Regions from separate parts of the Rhizobium sp. AN68 genome, predicted to be linked through region 2. Evidence: predicted binding sites of a transcription regulator. Region 2 holds the regulator's gene; each other region holds the start of a gene.
The links. The regulator PhoB, encoded in region 2, activates phosphate uptake and scavenging genes when phosphate is short. The targets are predictions, from matches to a motif close to TGTCATNNANCTGTCAT.

Region 1: a site for PhoB is predicted at 2,599-2,615, ahead of RBH71_RS11885 (DUF47 family protein). Genes of this name have one in related genera too.
Region 3: a site for PhoB is predicted at 2,333-2,349, ahead of RBH71_RS18320 (bifunctional 2',3'-cyclic-nucleotide 2'-phosphodiesterase/3'-nucleotidase). Genes of this name have one in related genera too.
Region 4: a site for PhoB is predicted at 1,452-1,468, ahead of RBH71_RS18050 (DapH/DapD/GlmU-related protein). Genes of this name have one in related genera too.

Annotation. Positions count from the first base shown of each region.
Region 1 is NZ_JARWMI010000002.1:1,858,270-1,863,361, reverse strand. Features, by position in the region: gene RBH71_RS11895 (efflux RND transporter permease subunit) at 1-1,982, shown strand, start outside; gene RBH71_RS11890 (NUDIX hydrolase) at 2,004-2,546, opposite strand; gene RBH71_RS11885 (DUF47 family protein) at 2,660-3,304, shown strand; gene RBH71_RS11880 (inorganic phosphate transporter) at 3,304-4,308, shown strand; gene RBH71_RS11875 (Ku protein) at 4,406-5,092, shown strand, end outside.
Region 2 is NZ_JARWMI010000003.1:360,017-365,108, reverse strand. Features, by position in the region: gene argF (ornithine carbamoyltransferase) at 1-149, opposite strand, end outside; gene RBH71_RS14785 (aspartate aminotransferase family protein) at 204-1,406, opposite strand; gene RBH71_RS14780 (GcrA family cell cycle regulator) at 1,837-2,370, shown strand; gene phoB (phosphate regulon transcriptional regulator PhoB) at 2,669-3,352, opposite strand; gene phoU (phosphate signaling complex protein PhoU) at 3,384-4,109, opposite strand; gene pstB (phosphate ABC transporter ATP-binding protein PstB) at 4,208-5,023, opposite strand; gene pstA (phosphate ABC transporter permease PstA) at 5,038-5,092, opposite strand, start outside.
Region 3 is NZ_JARWMI010000003.1:1,081,888-1,086,979, reverse strand. Features, by position in the region: gene RBH71_RS18340 (dihydrofolate reductase family protein) at 1-210, opposite strand, end outside; gene RBH71_RS18335 (DUF4344 domain-containing metallopeptidase) at 265-1,149, opposite strand; gene RBH71_RS18330 (DUF1203 domain-containing protein) at 1,312-1,779, shown strand; gene RBH71_RS18325 (PilZ domain-containing protein) at 1,878-2,213, shown strand; gene RBH71_RS18320 (bifunctional 2',3'-cyclic-nucleotide 2'-phosphodiesterase/3'-nucleotidase) at 2,428-4,416, shown strand; gene RBH71_RS18315 (DUF2087 domain-containing protein) at 4,462-5,013, opposite strand.
Region 4 is NZ_JARWMI010000003.1:1,022,670-1,027,761, reverse strand. Features, by position in the region: gene RBH71_RS18065 (esterase-like activity of phytase family protein) at 1-321, shown strand, start outside; gene RBH71_RS18060 (hypothetical protein) at 481-828, shown strand; gene RBH71_RS18055 (hypothetical protein) at 1,004-1,318, shown strand; gene RBH71_RS18050 (DapH/DapD/GlmU-related protein) at 1,506-2,138, shown strand; gene ppx (exopolyphosphatase) at 2,186-3,709, opposite strand; gene RBH71_RS18040 (RNA degradosome polyphosphate kinase) at 3,706-5,092, opposite strand, start outside.

The DNA.
Region 1 (5,092 bases), on a different contig from region 2:
TCCTGGCGCTGACGCTTTCCATCGGCATTCTGGTGGATGACGCCATCGTCGTGCGCGAAAACATCACCCGTCACCTTCACATGGGGAAATCCCATATCCGCGCAGCACTCGACGGCACGAACGAAATAGGACTTGCGGTTATCGCGACAACGGCGACAATCGTGGCGGTCTTCCTGCCTGTCGCTTTCATGGACGGCATCGTCGGTCGGTTCTTCTATGAATTCGGCATCACCGTTTCAGCTGCCGTGCTGATCTCGCTTTTCGTCGCCTTCACGCTCGATCCGATGCTGTCGAGCGTCTGGTACGATCCGGATGCGCAACCCAACGCCCCGCGCGGGCCGGTGGGCCGGCTGATCGCCCGTTTCGATCACGGCTTCGAATGGCTCGCCGATCAATATCGGCACGTGATCGGCTGGACATTGCACCACCGGCTCGTCACCCTGCTCGTCACATCAGGCATTTTTGTCGGCAGCCTGCTCATGGTGCCGTTGGTCGGTGCGGAATTCGTCCCGAATACGGATGAAGGCCGCTTCCAGATCAACGTCACGGCACCGGTCGGCTCCTCGCTGGATTACACCACGGCGAAGGTGCGGCAGGTCGAGAAGGCACTCCAGGAATTCCCGGAAGTCGAGATGCTCTATTCCACCGTCAATACCGGCGGCACCGTCGGTAAACATCGCGCCGCCGTTCTGGTGGGACTGGTGCCGCCGGAGATGCGCACCCGAACTCCGGTCACGCTGGCCGATCCGATCCGCAAACGCCTGTCGGCCATATCGGGCATAGAGGTCGCGATCCTGCAAAACGGTCTTGGCGGTGGCGAAAGCCCCGTCCAGCTCAGCATTCTTGGCGACGACCGGGCGATCCTCGAAAAGATCGCGGACGGTCTGATGGAAGACATGAAAAAAATCCCCGGCCTGGTGGATGTGACCTCGAGCACCCGCGACGTGACCTCCATCCTTTCGGTACGCCTGAAACGCGAGGCGGCAAGCGATCTCGGCATTTCCCGATCCGATCTTGCCGCAGCGCTCTCGCCGCTCATCGCCGGTGAGGACCTGTCGAAATGGACGGATGCGGGCGGTAACAGCTACGACATCGTCGTGCGCCTGCCCGGCGAGCGCCGTGCCGACACGGCGAGGATCAGCGAGTTGATGATCGCCGCCAGCCGCACGGCATCCAACGGCTCGCCCCTGATGGTACGTCTGGATCAGGTCGCCGATATCACCACCGTGGAAGCACCCGCCGAAATCCGCCGCATCGACAATCGCCGCGAGGTGCTGGTTTCGGCCAACATATCCGGACGAGCGCTTGGCGAAGTGACAGATGTGTTGAAAAACCTTACCGCCGCCCGCGACCTGCCGGACGGCTACCGTATCCGTTTCGGCGGCGACGCCGAAACCATGGAGGAGACGGTTGGCCACATGGTAATCGCGCTCGCAATGGCGGTCATCTTCATCTACATCGTGCTCGCCTCGCAATTCGGCAGCTTCCTGCAACCGCTCGCCATCATGGCGTCGCTGCCGCTGTCTCTCATCGGCGTCCTCGTCGGGCTCTTGGTTGCCGGCAGCACGATCAACATGTTCTCGCTGATCGGCTTCATCATGCTGATGGGCCTCGTTACAAAGAACGGCATCCTGCTTGTCGATTTCGCTAACCGCGAAAGGAAGCGTGGACTTTCGCTCAACGAAGCGCTGGCAAGCGCCGGCATCATCCGCTTCCGCCCGATCATCATGACGACACTTGCGATGATTTTCGGGATGATTCCGCTCGGGCTGGCCGTGGGCGGTGGCGGGGCGCAGCGCGCGCCGATGGCGCACGCAGTAATCGGCGGCCTCATCAGCTCCACCCTACTCACCCTGATCGTCGTGCCGACAATCCTGTCTTACATCGACAGCATCACCCGGCGTTTCGCCCGCCTGCTACCGAAGGCACCGGACGAGATGGGGGAGACGGGATCGACCGAACGTCCATCTTCACCATCCTAGGTTCGCTGGTGGTGTTTGCCGTCAGGACTTTTCCTCGGTCAGGCGTTTCCTCTTCCCCCTCGGGCGGAAGTCGACCAGAAGCGATTTCAGTTCGATTTCCCGGACGCGCCTTGCTGCCTCGTCCGGGCGAACCCATTCCAGAAGGCGTTCGCCGCGCTCCTTGAAACTCGTTTCCTCCCCGGTGATCTCGATCTGGAAGACATCGACAACGCAGGGAACGACATCGCCGTTGTCGAGCATCTTGAGATAGGTGTAGCGGCCAACGGCGTCCTTCCTCACGCGGCCACGAACGCCCGCTTCCTCCCACGCCTCGATCGCGGCAGCCTCATGCGGCTTCTTGCGTTTCATCGGCCAGCCGCGCGGAATGATCCAGCGTGCGCTGGTGCGGGAGGTGACGACGAGGATTTCGATCTCTTCGCCGCTTCCGGTATAACGGAAGCATAAGGCGGCATATTGCTGCCGGAAAGAGCCGGTGAACAGCTTTTCAGGAACAGCAGCAAGTTGCTGGAGCAATGTCAGGGAACGCGCCGGACGGGCTTTCCGGCTTTTCTTCGTGGATTTCATATCCGTTGATACTGCCGATTTTCCGGGTTGCATCAATGCCCCGCGTGCATTTATGACAGTTTTATGACAATCACCCCCCACAACTAATAAAGCGCCATTGAGGGCCAATTCGCATGATGAGCATTTTTCGCAAGCTGATGCCGCGCGAGGACCGTTTCTTCGAAATGTTTAGCAAACATTCGGAAACGGTCGTCAAAGCCGCCGCAGCTCTGGACCAACTTCTCAGCGGCGTCGACGTCGAGAAAAACTGCGACCTTATCGTCGCCCTCGAAGACCAGGCGGATGATATTACCCGCGACGTTCTGCTTGCGGTGCGCCGCAGCTTCATAACGCCATTTGATCGTGGCGATATCAAGGACCTCATCCAGTCCATGGATGACGCCATCGACATGATGCACAAGACCGTCAAGACGATCCGGCTGTTCGAGCAAACCGAATTCGACCCGCTGATGCGCGAGATGGGCCACGAGATCGTACGTGCGGCAAGCCTCGTCGCCGAAGCCATCCCGCTTCTGGAAAAGGTCGGCACCAATGCCCAGCGCCTGTCGGTGATTGCCGAAGAGGTCACCCGCGTTGAAGGGCGCTCCGACGAGCTTCATGACCAGGGCCTGAAGGACCTCTTCCGGCGCCATGGTGCGACCGGCAATGCCATGGCCTATATGATCGGCAGCGAGATCTACAGCGAACTCGAAAAGGTCGTTGACCGCTTCGAGGACGTGGCGAACGAGATCAGCGGCATCGTTATCGAGAACGTCTGATGGATGTCGCGCTTGCACTGCCACTGCTTGTCGGCCTTATCGCCATCGCGCTGTTCTTCGATTTTCTGAACGGTCTCCACGACGCCGCAAATTCCATCGCCACCATCGTTTCCACCCGTGTATTGCGCCCGCAATATGCGGTGGCATGGGCGGCCTTCTTCAATTTCATCGCCTTCCTGTTCTTCGGCCTGCATGTGGCCGAAACGCTCGGCACCGGCATCATCGATCCGGCCATCGTCTCCCCGCAGGTCATCTTCGCGGCATTGATGGGCGCCATCGTCTGGAATATCGTCACCTGGATTTTCGGCATTCCCTCCAGCTCGTCACATGCCTTGATCGGCGGTCTCGTCGGTGCGGGCTTTGCGAAGGTCGGTTTCAATTCCATCGTCTGGTCGGGTCTTCTGAAAACCGTGGGCGCGATCTTCATGTCGCCGGCCATCGGCTTTTTCCTGGCACTGCTGCTGGTGCTTGCCGTCTCCTGGCTGTTCGTGCGCCAGACGCCCTTCGCCGTGGATCGTACCTTCCGCATCATGCAGTTCATTTCCGCCTCACTCTATTCGCTCGGCCACGGCGGCAATGACGCACAGAAGACCATGGGCATCATCGCTGTGCTGCTGTTCAGCCAGGGCCATCTTGGAGAGAGCTTCTACGTGCCGTTCTGGGTGGTGATCTCGTGCCAGTCGGCCATGGCGCTCGGCACACTGTTCGGCGGCTGGCGCATCGTGCACACCATGGGGTCGAAAATCACCAGGCTGAACCCGATGCAGGGGTTCTGCGCCGAAACCGGCGGTGCGCTGACACTTTTCGGCGCGACGTGGCTCGGCATTCCGGTGTCCACCACCCATACGATCACCGGCGCCATCATCGGCGTCGGTGCCGCACGTCGCGTCTCGGCGGTGCGTTGGGGCCTTGCGGGCAATATCGTCATTGCCTGGGTCGTGACCATGCCGGCCGCTGCCCTGATATCCGCATCTGTCTATGGTCTTACATCGTTGTTCGGCTGAGACAGAGACCCGCCCTCTCTGCCAAAGCTCCCGGAACAAAAGCCACCCTGTGGTTGTTGATCCGGGAGACAACAGGCGACAAGGCGGATCGCGGATCATGGCACGGCAGGTTTTCTGGAAGGGCTATCTGAAGCTGTCGCTGGTGACGGCCGCAGTTTCGCTGACGCCTGCCACAACAGAAAGCAACAAATACCGCTTCCACGTTCTCAACCGCAAAACCGGCAATCGCGTCGAAAGCCGCTATGTCGACAGCGTTACCCACAAGCCGGTGGCCGCAAAAAACCAGGTAAAGGGGTTTCCCCGCGCCGAAGACGATTATGTGTTGCTGGAGGATGTCGAGATCGATGCGGTCGCGCTCGAAAGCACCCGCACCATCGACATCCAGACCTTCGTGCCCACAGGCTCTATCGACTGGATATGGTACGACCGGCCGCACTTCCTGCGACCGGAAGACAAGATCGGCACGGAAGCCTTCAGCGTGATACGGGAAGCCATGCGGGCAAACGGCGTTGTCGGCATTGCGCGGCTTGTTCTCTATCGCCGCGAAAGAGCGGTTCTCCTGGAACCGTCAGGCAAGGGCATCATTCTGTGGACCCTGCACTATGGCGAGGAAGTGCGCGAAAGCATCGACGCGCTGGATCCGAAGATGAAATTCGAAAAGCCGCTGCTGGACGCGATGGAAAAACGCATCGGCAAACAGATGACGGGATGGAAACCGGCGCTGGTGCAGGATCCGATCCAGAAAAAGATCAGCGCTTTGCTAAAAACCAAGAGCAAGACCGTC
Region 2 (5,092 bases):
AAAATCATTGCCAGCATCTTGCCAGCAAGCGGCTTTTCCGCCGTGCCGGTTTTGGTGGCAATCTTGCGCGTGCGCGCATCATCAAGAATTGTCCGCAGATCCTCCGACCCGACGGCCGAGAGGTCCAGAAAATGTTTTGGTGAACCCATTCTAATCTGTCCCATGCTTGCGAGCCCCTGAAGAGAGGCCCGCTCTTGATTTTTTCAGGCGCTTTTTGCCTGTTTCGCAACCGTCAGGGAGGCGGCAGCCGCGTCGATACGTGCAAGACCCTCACGGGCCTCTTCCGCCGTGGTGACGAGCGGCGGCAGAAGACGGATGACATTGTCGCCCGCAGGCACGCCAAGCAGATGCTCTGCGCGCATGGCCTGCAGCAATTCGCCCGAAGGAATCTTCGCCTTGATGCCCAGAAGCAGACCTTCGCCGCGAATTTCGTCGATCACGTCAGGATAACGGTCCTTGAGCGAGGCCAGACCCTGCCGGAAGACCAGCGCGACGTCACGGACCTTCTCGAGAAAACCTTCGGAGAGAACGACGTCAAGCACGGCATTGCCGACTGCCATGGCCAGCGGGTTGCCGCCATAGGTGGTGCCATGTACGCCCGCCGTCATGCCGGAAGCGGCATCTGCCGTAGCAAGGCATGCGCCGAGCGGGAAACCGCCACCGATACCCTTGGCGACCGCCATGATATCGGGCGCAACACCGGTATGTTCATAAGCAAACAGCTTGCCTGTGCGGCCGACACCCGTCTGGACCTCATCGAAAATCAGCAGCAGGCCGTGCTCGTCGCACAATCCGCGCAGGATTTGCAGGAATTCCTTGCTGGGCGAGCGAATGCCGCCCTCGCCCTGGATGGGCTCGATCAGAAGTGCTGCAGTCTCAGCCGTGATGACGGCCTTGAGGGCATCGACATCACCGAACGGAACCTGATCGAAACCTTCGACCTTGGGACCGAAACCTTCGAGGTATTTCTGCTGGCCACCCGCGGCGATCGTCGCCAGTGTACGGCCATGGAAAGCGCCTTCGAAGGACACGATGCGGAACTTCTCCGGATGGCCCTTGGTATAGTGATAACGGCGGGCGGTCTTGATGGCGCATTCCAGGGCTTCCGCGCCTGAATTTGTGAAGAATACCTTGTCCGCGAAAGTCGCTTCCGTCAGGCGCCTGGCGAGTTTTTCCTGTCCCGGTACTTCATAAAGGTTCGAGACGTGCCAGACCTTCTCGGCCTGCGTCTTGATCGCATCAACGAGGTGAGGATGGGCGTGGCCCAGCGAGTTGACAGCAACACCGGCCGCAAAATCCAGATATCGCTCGCCGCTTTCCGTGAACAGCCATACACCCTCGCCGCGCTCGAAGCGCAGGGGGGCTCTTGAAAACGTATCAAACAATGGCGCGCCGGCTTCGGCCATGGCTGTATCACTCCTTGCGCAGATGCGCTGTCAAACTGTTGTCAATAGGCTTGCGGGGTTATCCCTCGCCTGAAAATCAAAATGCCGCCTTGCGGCGGCAGGGGCACTATTGTCACTTCGTTTGCCGATGTCAACAAAAGTCAGCGTTTCCCGGGCTTCTCAAGCACTAGTATGCGGCGGCGGGCCAGCCCCAAGGTGTTGCCTTTCAGACTCAATACGCCAGCAAGTTGGGGAAAACCGGAAAATCGATTCCAGATGATTCCCGCGACTCTTGCCACGGAGTCGGGCTGGCACTAGGTTAATCGCTAATTACTAGACTGCATTGCGGCGGAACTAGTCACCGAAAATCTGGCGGAAACCACGCTTGCGGCATGCGCGCGAGACGGAGAGGGATTCTGCCGAAAATACACGCGACAAGCGGAGAAGCGGCATGAACTGGACAGACGAACGAGTCGAAAAGCTCAAGAAATTGTGGTCCGAGGGCCTTAGCGCCAGCCAGATTGCAGCGCAGCTGGGCGGCGTCAGCCGTAATGCCGTGATCGGCAAGGTCCATCGTCTCAATCTGCCGGGACGCGTCAAGGCTGGCGGTCCAGTGACTTCGGCACGCTCCGCGCCGAAGCGTACCGCTGCCCCTGCACCGCGTGCGACGACTTTCGCAGGTCGCGTCAACGCGGCTCCGGCGCGCATCCTCACCCGTTCGAACGCGGCAACGGCGCTGCACGAGGAGATCGATATCGAGACCGCGCAGGTTCTCGATTACGTTCCTTCCAAGAACGTTGTCACGCCGATTTCCCGTCGCCTGACGCTGACGGAACTGACCGAGCGCACCTGCAAATGGCCGGTTGGCGATCCGCTGAAGGACGACTTCCATTTCTGCGGTTGTGAAGCGCTGGAATCTTCGCCCTATTGCAAGTTCCATGCGAAACTCGCCTACCAGCCGGTGAGCGAACGCCGCAAGGCTTGAGTGTTGCGGCACGCATTCAGCACTCAAAAATTACGGGCCTTCGGGCCCGTTTTTTTTGACAAAAATAAAGCCGCTTTCTGGGCGGCTTGATGGCAGGCCTCACACTTTCCCCTTACCATTGGGCGTGACCCTTCAATCCGGATTTCAACGCGCCGCCGATCTCCTACGGTCAAAACGGACAATGGCATCGAGTTTGGCGGATATTCATATTGAAAAAGCCCGAAACCGTTTCAGATTTCGGGCTTCCTGATTTTTTGGTGCATTACTTCGCCAGCGAAACTATCTGGTTTCGCTTCGCTCAGGCTTCCATCGAATATCCCGCACCACGCACCGTGCGGATGACATCCTGCATGTGCGAGAAATTCAGGGCCTTGCGCAGACGTCCGACATGCACATCGACAGTGCGCTCGTCGACATAGATATCATGACCCCAGACGCCATCCAGCAATTGCGAGCGGGAAAACACCCGACCCGGCGACGTCATCAGGAATTCCAGCAAGCGGAATTCCGTCGGGCCGAGGCGCACTTCGCGGCTTTTGCGGTGAACGCGATGGGTCTCGCGGTCCAGTTCGATATCGCCGCATTTGAGCACCGACGACAGAACTTCCGGACGGGCCCGGCGCAACATGGCCTTGACCCGGGCCATGAGTTCCGGCGTCGAGAACGGCTTGACGACATAATCGTCAGCGCCGGTAGCGAGACCGCGAACCCGTTCGCTCTCTTCGCCACGCGCCGTCAGCATGATGATGGGCAGGCGTTCCGTTTCCGGCCGCATTCTCAAGCGCCGGCACAGTTCGATACCGGAGACACCGGGCAACATCCAGTCCAGGATAAGAAGATCCGGAATGCGCTCCTGCAGCCTGATTTCCGCCTCATCGCCACGGGGTATCGTGTCGACGTCGTATCCCTCAGCCTCGAGATTGTAACGAAGCAGGACGCTCAACGCTTCCTCGTCTTCCACAACTGCAATCTTGGGCACCATATGCTGAACTCCGCAAGCTTCTGCTTGTCTGTTACTCGGTCACCGAACCAAGCGTGTTGGAACTGTCGTCCTTCGGACGCTCGCCCTCCGGCTGGCTGCCGGTGGTCATGTAATAGATCGTCTCTGCGATATTCGTCGCATGATCGCCGATACGCTCGATGTTCTTGGCGCAGAACAGAAGATGCGTGCAGGTGGTGATGTTGCGCGGGTCTTCCATCATGTAGGTCAGAAGCTCCCGGAAGAGCGACGTGTACATGGCATCGATTTCCTCGTCGCGTTCACGGATCGCATTGGCCTTTTCGGCGGAACGCGTGGAATAGACGTCGAGGACTTCCTTGAGCTGCACCAGCGCCAGGTCGGACAGATGCTCGATGCCGCGGGCGAGCTTGCGCGGAACGCCGGTGCCGGCGACAGCGATAACGCGCTTGGCCGTGTTCTTGCCAAGATCGCCGACGCGTTCGAGATCGGCGGCGATACGCAGGGTGCCGATGATCTCGCGAAGGTCTGCCGCCATCGGCTGACGCTTGGCGATGGTTACGATCGCCTTGTCGCCGATTTCGCGCTCAGCGTGGTCGAGAATGGTATCGTCCGAAATGACTTTCTGCGCAAGCGCAGCATCGGAATTGACGAGTGCGCGCACGGCGTCACCGCACATCTGCTCGGCAAGACCGCCCATTTCGGCGATGCGGCGCGTCAGAAACTTCAGTTCGTCGTCATAGGCAGACAGGATATGCGAATGGGTCGTTGTCTGTGTCATGGTCTATTCCTCCGGCTTGGCCTGCATGCGCGTGCCCAACAGCGGGGCACGGCAGAGGCACCAGTCTTGTACGGTTACGATAAAGCACCGGCCGGGGATCAGCCGAAGCGGCCCATGATGTAGTCCTGCGTGCGCTGGTCGTCCGGATTGGTGAACATCTTGTCGGTTTCGTTTTCTTCGACAAGATGACCAAGATGGAACATGGCCGTACGCTGGGAAACGCGCGCCGCCTGCTGCATGGAGTGCGTGACGATGACGATGGTGTAGTTGGTGCGCAGTTCGTGGATCAGTTCCTCGACCTTCGCAGTCGCGATCGGATCCAGCGCCGAGCACGGCTCGTCCATCAGGATCACTTCCGGGCTGACGGCAACCGCGCGTGCGATGCACAGACGCTGCTGCTGGCCACCGGAGAGGCCCGTGCCGGATTCCAGCAAACGATCCTTCACCTCGTTCCAGAGACCCGCTTTCTGCAGGCTATGCTCGACGATCTGGTCCATATCCGCCTTGTTGCGGGCGAGACCGTGGATACGCGGGCCGTAGGCGATGTTCTCATAAATCGTCTTCGGAAACGGGTTCGGCTTCTGGAACACCATGCCGACGCGGGCACGCAGTTCCACGACGTCGATCTGCTGATCGTAGATATCGTCGGTATCGAGCGTGATCTTGCCGGTGACCCGGCAACCGTCGATCGTGTCGTTCATGCGGTTCAAGGTGCGCAGGAAAGTGGATTTACCGCAACCGGACGGGCCGATAAGTGCAGTCACCGTGTTTTCGCGGACATTTAGGTTCACGTCGTAAAGCGCGCGCTTTTCGCCGTAATAAACCGAAACATCCTTGCCGATCATCTTGTATGAGACTTCATTCATTTTCTTGTCCAGCGCCTTTTCAACTGCTGCTTCCGACAACATGTTCATTGCTCTAGCTCCCTCTACCAGCGCCGCTCAAAGCGGCGACGCAACAGGATTGCGCCAACATTCATGAGA
Region 3 (5,092 bases), 720 kb from region 2:
GATATTTTCGAAACTCTTCTCGGAAAACTGCTCGTCCGTGCCGGTCGAGCCGCCTTGCTTGCCGAACATGCGGTGAAAGGTGCGGGTCTTGAACGCCCATTGATGCAGCATTTCGCCATTCACACCCAGCGGGTTCTGAAGACTTTGATCCGGCCCAGCACCGTATCCGTCAATCGAAATGGCGAAATTTCGAACGACAACCTTCGGCATGGCAATATCCTCCCGTTTCAAGAGGACAGGTTGCCGTGCATCCGGTAACTGGCCTCAGATTTCTCTTTCCAGAGTAACGGCCGTCGGGGTATGCCCGCCGGCGGAACCTTTGTCTTCGGTAACGCTGTTGAGGAGATGATCGGCAATCAGCTCCGCCTGGAATTTACCCAGCTCGTAGCAATAGGTGATCTCACGTTTTTCGGCCGACCAGTAGACATCGGGACGCCCGCAGGACTTCGCCGTCAACTTGACCTCGCCTTTCAAGCCGTAAACGCCGAAACTGCGGCTGATAAGATCGAGAACCTTCGATTCCTTGACCATGATGGCGTAAGGTTCCAGCTCCGGATCGCGCGGCGGCACGTAGCTCACGGTAAATCTGGATGGTGTCTGCGCGCGGTGGGGCGTCAGAAAATCTTCCCATGCCGATGCGATACGCGGATAGGCGGCGCCACATTTGGCAAATTCATCATTGGCAAGCCCCATCATGGTGGCGAGATCGCCATAGCCGTCCTTGTCGCGGCCGACCATCAGGCAGGCCATGTTGCGATCGCGGCTCCTGTCGGGAACAAGCGCCGAAAACACCGGTGCGTCGTGCTGGGGCAAAGCCTCCGTTTCGCGCGCCAGATACCAGCTGTCGGTAGCATTGACGAGTGCGGTATCAAGCCATTCCTCGTTGGCCTGAAGGATGAGCGTGCCCGCCAGCTGATCGGCAGGTGCTTGCGCGCTGCCGGTCTCCGGCGCGCCGAAATCCGAGATCAGCATGCGTGCACCCTCGTGATAAAGCGAGAAGATCGCATTGCCGATGACGAAATTGACCGCCTGCTGGAGCTGATCGTCGGACAGGCCATCGAGACCGGAGGCGACCTGCGCCTGCGTGTCGATCGGAACCGTCAAAGAAACGAAAGCCAGCGGAACGGCGGCCAGAAAACGACGGAACATAAAATCAGACCTTCCGGGATCGAGGAGCGCCACTGATTCCCGATGCTAACGAGTCACGCAATGGGCTGGTTGCATCACCCGTCAAGAATCGGGTGGATAGAGGTCTGTTTCGGGATCATAGCTGCAAAGAAGCAACGCCGATCCCAACAGAAGGACCTCGCCATGACCGATCTCGTCTTTACAGCAATGCCGGCTAAGGAAGCTGAGGCTTTCCGGGCGGGAGCCGCCGACGCCTATGGCAACCCGCCGGAAAAGGCCGTTTCTCCAGGCGGCATGCCGTGCCGCCATTGCCTTTCCCAGATTAATGAAGGCGAAGGAATGCTGATCCTCGCCTACCGGCCCTTCCCTTCGCTCCAGCCCTATGCGGAAACGGGGCCAGTCTTTCTTCACGCTGAGGCCTGTGAGCACTATCCGCAGACGGATGCCCTTCCCCCGATGCTCAACAGCCCCGATTATATCGTTCGCGGTTATGGCACTGACGACCGCATCGTCTACGGCACCGGCGCGGTGACGGCGACGGACGAAATCCTTTCACGCGTAGCACATCTTCTGGAGCGGGCAGACGTCGCTTATGTGCATGTGCGCTCCGCCCGCAACAATTGCTACCAGTGCCGTATCGACACAGCATAATCGCGCGATTACTTGCAATTTTAAGCAAACGGCTAAACGGCTCTCAAACTTTCTACGTCATGATGCAAGCATCGGAAACAATTGATTTGAGTAGCGAAATGACAAACAACCTCAATATGGCGACCCGCACTGCGACCCGTAGCAAGACCCGGATCTACGCGACCGTGCACTATTTCAGCCAGTCGACCCGAGGCCGCGTGGTGGACCTGTCCGCCACCGGCATGGCGCTCGAACTGGACGGACCTTTCGCTGCCGCCAAGGGAAGCCGGGTGAAGGTGCAGAGTGAAGATCTGGGTTTCATCGAGGGTGTCGTGCAATGGCAGCACATGAACCGGCTCGGCCTGCAACTCAAACTTTCCACCAACACGCTGGCACAGCTGTCGTCTTATTTCCGCTTCTTCCACGAAGAAGTAAAACCGACTCTCGCCCGCTAAGCAGACGTTTCCGACAAGGGGAATGCGCAGGCCGGACAAAGCGCATTCCCGAAGCGCACCATGCGCGCGCGGCCACCTTGTGACAAAAAATTTATCAAACGGTTGAAAACTGGCCCGTCCGTCACGGGCTTGTCATTTTGATGATGGACTCCTCGGGGATTGCTTCTACCTTGTCGTTTTCCTGACAGAGCAAGCTTCATACGAAGGAGTTCCCATGTCGTCGCTTCTCGCTCTCCACCCCATCACTCGCCGTTCGCTTCTGGGTGGCATCGCCGCCTCTTCGGCTCTGGTGCTGTTGCATCCCTTCGCCGCGCGCGCCGCAGCCAACCAGGCGCATCTGCGCATCATGGAAACGACTGACATCCACGTTCACGTCTTTCCCTATGATTATTACGCCGACAAACCGAACGACACGATGGGTCTGGCGCGCACCGCTTCGATCATCGGCGCCATCCGTGCCGAGGCCGGAAACTCGATGCTGGTGGATAATGGCGACTTCCTGCAGGGCAATCCGCTCGGCGATTACATCGCCTATGAGCGCGGCATGAAGGCCGGCGACAAGCATCCCGTCATCAACGCCATGAATGTCCTTGGCTATGATTGTGGCACGCTTGGCAACCACGAATTCAATTACGGCCTCGACTATATGTCCAATACGCTGGCGGGCGCCGGTTTCCCTTATGTCTGCGCCAACCTCACCAAGGGTCAGCTGGCTTCCGATCCCAAGCAGGATGAGCTGTTCTTCAAGCCTTACGTCATCCTTGAGAAACAGATCCGCGATGGTGCAGGCGTAACCAGCCCGGTCAAGGTCGGTATCATCGGTTTCGTGCCGCCGCAGATCATGATGTGGGATTCCAAGAATCTGGAGGGCAAGGCCCAGACGCGCGATATCGTCGAGGCGGCTAAAGCCTGGGTTCCGGTCATGAAGGAAGAAGGTGCCGATATCGTCATCGCGCTTTCCCATTCCGGCATCGATGGCAAGGGCCAGACCGATCGCATGGAAAACGCCTCGCTTTATCTGGCGGGCGTGGAAGGCATTGACGCCATCTTCACTGGTCACCAGCATCTGGTCTTCCCCGGTCCGAAGACATGGGACGGCATCGAGGGTGCGGATGCGGTCAAGGGTACGCTGATGGGCAAGCCGGCCGTGATGGCCGGTTTCTGGGGCTCGCATATGGGCCTCATTGACCTTCTGCTCGAAAAGGACGGCAAAAGCTGGAAGATCGTCGATTTCACCTCCGAGGCCCGGCCGATCTACCACCGCGACGACAATCGCAAGGTCGTTGCAGATGTCACGGACAAACCGGAGGTCATAGCAGCCGCCAAGGCAGATCACGAAGCGGCGCTCGCCTATGTGCGTCGCCCGGTCGGCAAGACGTCGGCGCCACTCTATTCCTACTTCGCGCTGGTGGCCGACGACCCGTCCGTGCAGATCGTCTCCAATGCCCAGACGTGGTACATCAAGGACATGCTGAAGGAAGGGCAATATAAGGATCTGCCCGTGCTTTCGGCAGCAGCGCCCTTCAAGTCTGGCGGTCGCGGTGGTGCGGATTATTACACCGATGTCCCTGCCGGTGACATCGCCATCAAGAACGTCGCCGATCTCTACCTCTACCCCAACACGGTGCAGGCGGTGCTGATCAACGGTGCGCAGGTGAAGAACTGGCTGGAAATGTCCGCCGGCATGTTCAACACGGTCGAGGCCGGCGCAAAGGATGCGCCGCTCCTAAACGCGGATTTCCCGTCCTATAATTTCGACGTCATCGACGGTGTCACCTACCAGATCGACATTTCCAAACCGGCAAAGTTCGACAAGGACGGCAAGGCCGTCAATCCCGACAGCAACCGCATCGTCAATCTGCAATTCGACGGCAAGCCGATCGACCCCGAGCAGAAATTTGTGGTGGCGACCAACAATTACCGAGCAAGCGGCGGCGGAAAATTCCCCGATATCGCCGCCGACAAGGTGATCTTCGTGGCGCCCGACACCAACCGTGACGTGATCGTGCGCTATATCATCGATCAGGGCACCATTAACCCGTCGGCGGATGCGAACTGGTCCTTCGCCCCAGTTGCCAATACGACCGCCATCTTTGAGACTGGCCCGAAGGGTCGCAATTACGCGGCTGACATCAAGGGCGCAAAAATCGAGGATGCCGGCGACGGCGCCGAAGGTTTCGCAAAGTTCCGCCTCGTTCTCTAGAGCTTGCAGCCCTCCCGGCGTTTCATCGGCCGGGAGGGCATTTACTCAATTGCGGTCACTCACGATACGCAACAGCAGTGGCAGTTCCGGCGGTGGCTTCTGCTCGATGCGTTGATAGTCGCTGCCATCGCGGTTACGGCGGATGAGCCGGAGACCCGCCATGTCACGCCGCAGCATCGCGGCATCTCCAAACAGATGCAGACCATCGAGAAAGCTGCTGAATTCGCGCTCTGAGAAACTGCGACCGGCTGGTATTCTTGCCCAAAGATACCAGAGGCACAGTTCCTGCTGGGAGCGGCGGGCCGGCCACTGCACCAATCTACCGGCAGCATCGAAAGTCCGCGCGGTCTTCAGCACCCTGCCCTCATTGACAGGCATTGTCTCCGGTCCTCTCTGCGGTGGCGGCGAGCCACTTGCTACGGGTGGCGTGCGCGCGGCGCGCAGATGCTGAAAGTTGCGAAACCCGGCAGCCCGGCTTAGGAGATTGAGCATCTCCACATGGCTTGGCTGGCGGTCCAGCCTGCCGATTTGTTCGCGTAGCGATTTGGCAAATGTGGAGAGGTCGGCGATATCAATGGAAAAGATCGAACGTGGCATGACTTACCCTCGAGTGCCATTCCGAAGAGGTGTCGCTGATCGCCGGCTTCCGACTAGGCACGGGATAAGTGCTGTCAAT
Region 4 (5,092 bases), 660 kb from region 2:
TGCTTTGCCGTACCTTCCAAGGTCAAGCGCATCTACAAGATCGAATTCAACGACGCCAATGCCGGCAAGGCGGCGCGCAAGATCGGCTATATCGATCTGCTGAAGATCTCCGATCCTGATAACAGGAAGCGTCAGGGCGGCGGCAACGGTTTCTACGACATGCCGTTCGTGACCATCGAGAATGTCGACCGTGTCGACGCCACCCATATCATCGTCGGCAACGACAACAACCTGCCCTTCTCGGCCGGCCGTGCGCTGGACAAGGCTGACGACAACGAGTTCGTCCTGCTGGAAGTCAAGGACCTTCTCGACGCGAAGTGAGGAAAGGGGTGCCGGAATTCGTTCCGGCACCGTCAGCGCATCGGCGCAATCTCAACTGAACGGAGCGTTCCTGCGGCCTGAAAAAGGAAGCGAGGCGCTCCGTTACTGTACCGACCCAACCTGACCCGGAACCCGGTTCCGAAACAGGAAAGACCCGTCATGCAGGACAATGCCGAACGACTGTATTACGCCCTGAGGAAAAGCTGGTCGCTCGAAACCAGCAGCCTGTGGTCGAGAGAAAACCCAGCCAGGGGGCAAGGCGGCGTTACAGCTCTGGTGGTGCAGGATATTTTCGGTGGCGACCTCGCCAAAACCGTCGTTAGCGGCGCCGACCATTTCTACAATATCGTCAACGGCACCCGCTGGGATTTCACCTTCACCCAGTTCGATATTCCGGTCGGTTACGAGGACAGGCCCGCCACCCGCACGGAGGCGATGGCAAGGGCCACGCCCCTGCAATATGCCTATCTCAGCGCCTGTATCAGGAAGGCGCTGGGGCACGGTTGAATAATAACGGCTTGTAGCGAGGCGACCGGTTTGTCTCGGCGACAAACCGATTTCGGTCTGTCGTGTTTTTCGTTTGCGGTTTCAAATCCACAACTTCAGCTTCTCCTCTCAAAGCAGACACAATCCATAGCATAGTACCGCAGGTAACGAGGTGTGCCGAGAGGAGAGTTGTGCGATGAGTGAGAGCTGCCCGGTCCTGACGCCCGCCGAACGGCAGGTTCAGGATATATTGCAACGGACAGAATCGGCGATGGTGTCCACAATTTTCGCAGCGCTTGAGCGTGCAAGCAAACAGGCTGCTGACGAACTCCAGTCAATCGGGTCTGAAATACAGCCACCGCCTCATGACTATTTTGCCGCTGTCGCGCACCAGCAGCTTTTCCTGCTGTTATGCGGAGCCGACCTGGAAACATTCGAGGGCGGAGATCCCGAAGTCGCGCGTCACATCATCCAGAATGCCCAAAACATATCCGACCATTATTGGAAGTAAAAAAGCTGCGACCGCGGATGGTTCCGGCGGCTGACCGCGCTGTGTGAAGCCAGATTTCGTTCCACGCAAAGCGCGCACACGATCTGCATTTCAAAGGGATATCTGGCCTAATCGGCTTGCCTTCGCAATTTCACGTCATATGCCCTTCATAGTCCCCGGTTACGCAGGCCGAAATCCGGAGACAGGCATGCACTCAACCGCACAACTCAATCGCCCCAAGCTCGCAGAGACAGTTATCCATTCGACGGCAAGCATAAGGGACTCGAACATAGGTAGCTGCTGCGAAATTTTGGCCGATACCTCTCTGCACAACGTCGAACTCGGGAATTACTCCTACCTCGGACCCCGTTGTATTGTCGGTGATGCGACAATCGGGAAATTCTGCGCTATTGCCGCGGACGTCAGGATTGGCGCACCGAACCATCCAATGGACCGACCGTCCATGCATCGTTTCAGCTACTGCCCGGAATATTACGCTACAGAGGCGGTGCGCGACCACGCTTTTTTCGATCGCCGCAAGGAGGATCGCGCCGTCATCGGTCACGATGTCTGGATCGGTCACGGGGTCATCGTGCTGCCGGGCGTGAAGGTTGGAGACGGCGCCGTGCTCGCAGCAGGCGCGGTCGTCACCAAGGACGTGCCGCCCTACACCATCGTCGGCGGTGTTCCCGCGAAGATCATTCGCGAGCGGTTTTCGCAAACCGTGGCGGGGAAGCTTGCCAAAATCGCCTGGTGGGACTGGCCCTTCGAGACGATCATGGCGCGGCTAGCCGACTTTCAATCAAGCGATATCGACGCCTTTTGTCAGCGCTGGTCCTAGTATAGCTCCACAACTGTCTGCGGTGCCAAATGGCCGGCGTCTGCCCGTTACTCGAACACAAACGCCAACCGCTTGCCCGTCAGCTTCGCCAGTTGCTGCAGGCGTCCGTCCAGACGCTCTCCGGCAAAATCGCAATAGGCGTGTGGCACGACGAATTCCAGATCCAGATCCGGATTGGTGGATTTGCGGAATTTCAGGTGATCGACGACACCGGGCATGGAGGCTGAGAAGAGGTAAACGACGCGTAGCAGGCCGCCGAGCAACTTGCCGAGTTCCAGCAGGCGGTCACCCGCCATGGCGGCGAGCGGCTGTGTGGTGCCGTTGTCGTTCAACCCTTCGAAGCGGTAATAATTGGCAAGCGCGATATAAGCGCGGCCCGGATGGGTGATCGCCACGAAGGAGGAGTGGGCGATGATGTTGAGCGCCTGCAGGCCGCGATAGTCCGGATGTGCACGCCAGCTGATATCTGCCAGAAGGCAGGCCGCCTGCCGGTAACGGCTTTCCTCTTCCGTCTCCTCGATGCCGAAGACCGGAAAGGTGCGGCCGCTCCAGTCGGCCAGTTCGCGCGCATGTTCGGGCGAACGGGCACGCAGAATGGCAAGCTCGTCGGCCGTGACCAGCAGCGGGTCGGTATCCCGCTCCGCTTCCGTCAGCAGCGAATAAAGATAACCTTCGCGCACGCCCTGCGCCGAGAAGGCGATCGTTGCCGGCTTCATCGCCTTTAGAACTTCACGCATGGCGATGGCGCCGAACGGCAGAAGCGAACGGCGGTTCTTGGAGACCGCCTGCCAGGCCGGGTCCTTGCTGTCCCTGGAGACGATGACTTCTTCCAGAAAATTCAGCATTTCCGCCAGCGGTAATTCATATCCCTGCATCATGTGCAGCGGATAACCCGTGATCTCCATGTGCAGCTTGGCGATGTTTCGCCACGTGCCGCCCACGGCATAAAAGGTACGCCCCTCGCCGGCCGCCAGCAGCTTTGCGAAGGATTTGACGTGTTTGCGGGCAATGGTCGTCGCCTTCTCCAGCGAGCCATCCGATTGCTCCGACAACCGAAGGCCGCCGAGCGGCAGGGTGATGCCCTCGCCACAGTTCTTGCCCTTGATGTCGATGAGTTCCAGCGAACCGCCGCCCAGGTCGCCTGCAATGCCATCTGGGTCGTGGAAACCGCTGATCACGCCATAGGCGGAATAAAGCGCTTCTTTTTCGCCGGACAGGACCTCGATCTCGCAACCAAGTATGGCTTCGGCTTCACGGATGAAATCCGGGCCGTTTTCCGCTTCACGCGCTGCCGCTGTCGCCAGCACGTAGAGTTGCTGCGCCTGCGCCTGTTCGGAAAGCGCATGGAAGCGACGCAGTGCCATCAAAGCCCGGCTAACGCCTTCCTCATGCATTCGGCCCGTGAGGGCCAGTCCCTTGCCGAGACCGCAAAGGACCTTTTCGTTGAACAGCACGGCGGGCGCGCGGGAAAGACCTTCATATACGACGAGACGAACGGAGTTCGAACCAATATCTATGACGGAAACGGGGGCAAGGCCGGTCAGCCGCCCCTGTGCTTCTGATCGAGTCATTCAGCCTGTTTCTTGCGGGAAGAAATCAACCCGGCAATCAATTTGGGCGCACTTGATTTCAGGGCTTCACCACGTCCGGAAAGGCTGGGATTGGTCATGAAATAGTGCTGCGCGTTGAACGGTTCTTCGCCTTTACGCACCTCGATGCGCCTCGACGTTCCGTCCGCAAGTATCTCGTAGCTCTGCTGGTTGTCAATGAGATTGCCCAGCATAATCTGTGAAAGAACCTGCTCGTGCACGGTGGGGTTGGTGAGCGGCACCAGCGTTTCAACGCGGCGATCAAGGTTGCGCGGCATCATGTCGGCGGAGCCGATATAGACCAGCGCCTTGTCGGACGGCAGGCCAAAACCATTGCCGAAGCAGAAGATTCGGCTGTGCTCGAGGAAGCGGCCGACAATCGATTTGACGCGGATATTGTCCGACAGACCCGCAACCTGTGGGCGCAGGCAGCAGATGCCGCGCACGACGAGATCGATCTCCACGCCAGCCGCACTGGCGCGGTAAAGCGTATCGATAATCTCGGGATCGACCAGCGAGTTCATCTTCATCCAGATCGCCGCCGGCGCACCGCGCTTGGCGTGCTCGATCTCTTCGTTGATGTGCTTCACGATGCGCGCACGCAGCGTATAGGGCGAAATGGCGAGCTTCATGCCCTCTTCCGGTTCGCCGTAACCCGTGATGAAGTTGAAGATATTCGCCATGTCGTGGGCGATCTTCGGGTTGCAGGTGAAGAAGGACAGGTCGGTATAGATCTTGGCCGTGATCGGGTGGTAGTTGCCGGTGCCGAGGTGGCAATAGGTTCTGAGCTTGCCGTCCTCGCGGCGCACCACCATAGACATCTTGGCATGCGTCTTGAGTTCGATGAAGCCGAACACCACCTGCACGCCGGCCCGCTCCAGATCGCGCGCCCAGCGGATGTTCGCCTCTTCGTCGAAACGCGCCTTCAATTCGACCAGCGCGGTCACGGATTTGCCGGCTTCCGCCGCGTCGATCAGCGCGCGAACGATCGGGCTGTCGTTGGAGGTGCGGTAAAGCGTCTGCTTGATGGCGAGCACTTCGGGGTCGCGCGCAGCCTGCAACAGGAACTGCACAACCACGTCGAAGCTTTCATAGGGGTGGTGAACCACCATGTCTTTTTCGCGGATGGCGGCAAGGCAATCGCCGGCATGTTCACGCACGCGCTCGGGGAAACGGGCGTTGTAAGGCTCGAACTTCAGGTCGTCGCGCGGTGCGCGCACGATTTCCGAGATGGTGTTGAGCGCGAGCAAGCCGGGCAGAACGGCAACGCGATTATCAGGCACGCCAAGCTCGTGCACCACGAACTGGCGGAGCGACTGCGGCATTTCGCTGTCGGTCTCAATGCGGATAACCGAACCGCGGCGG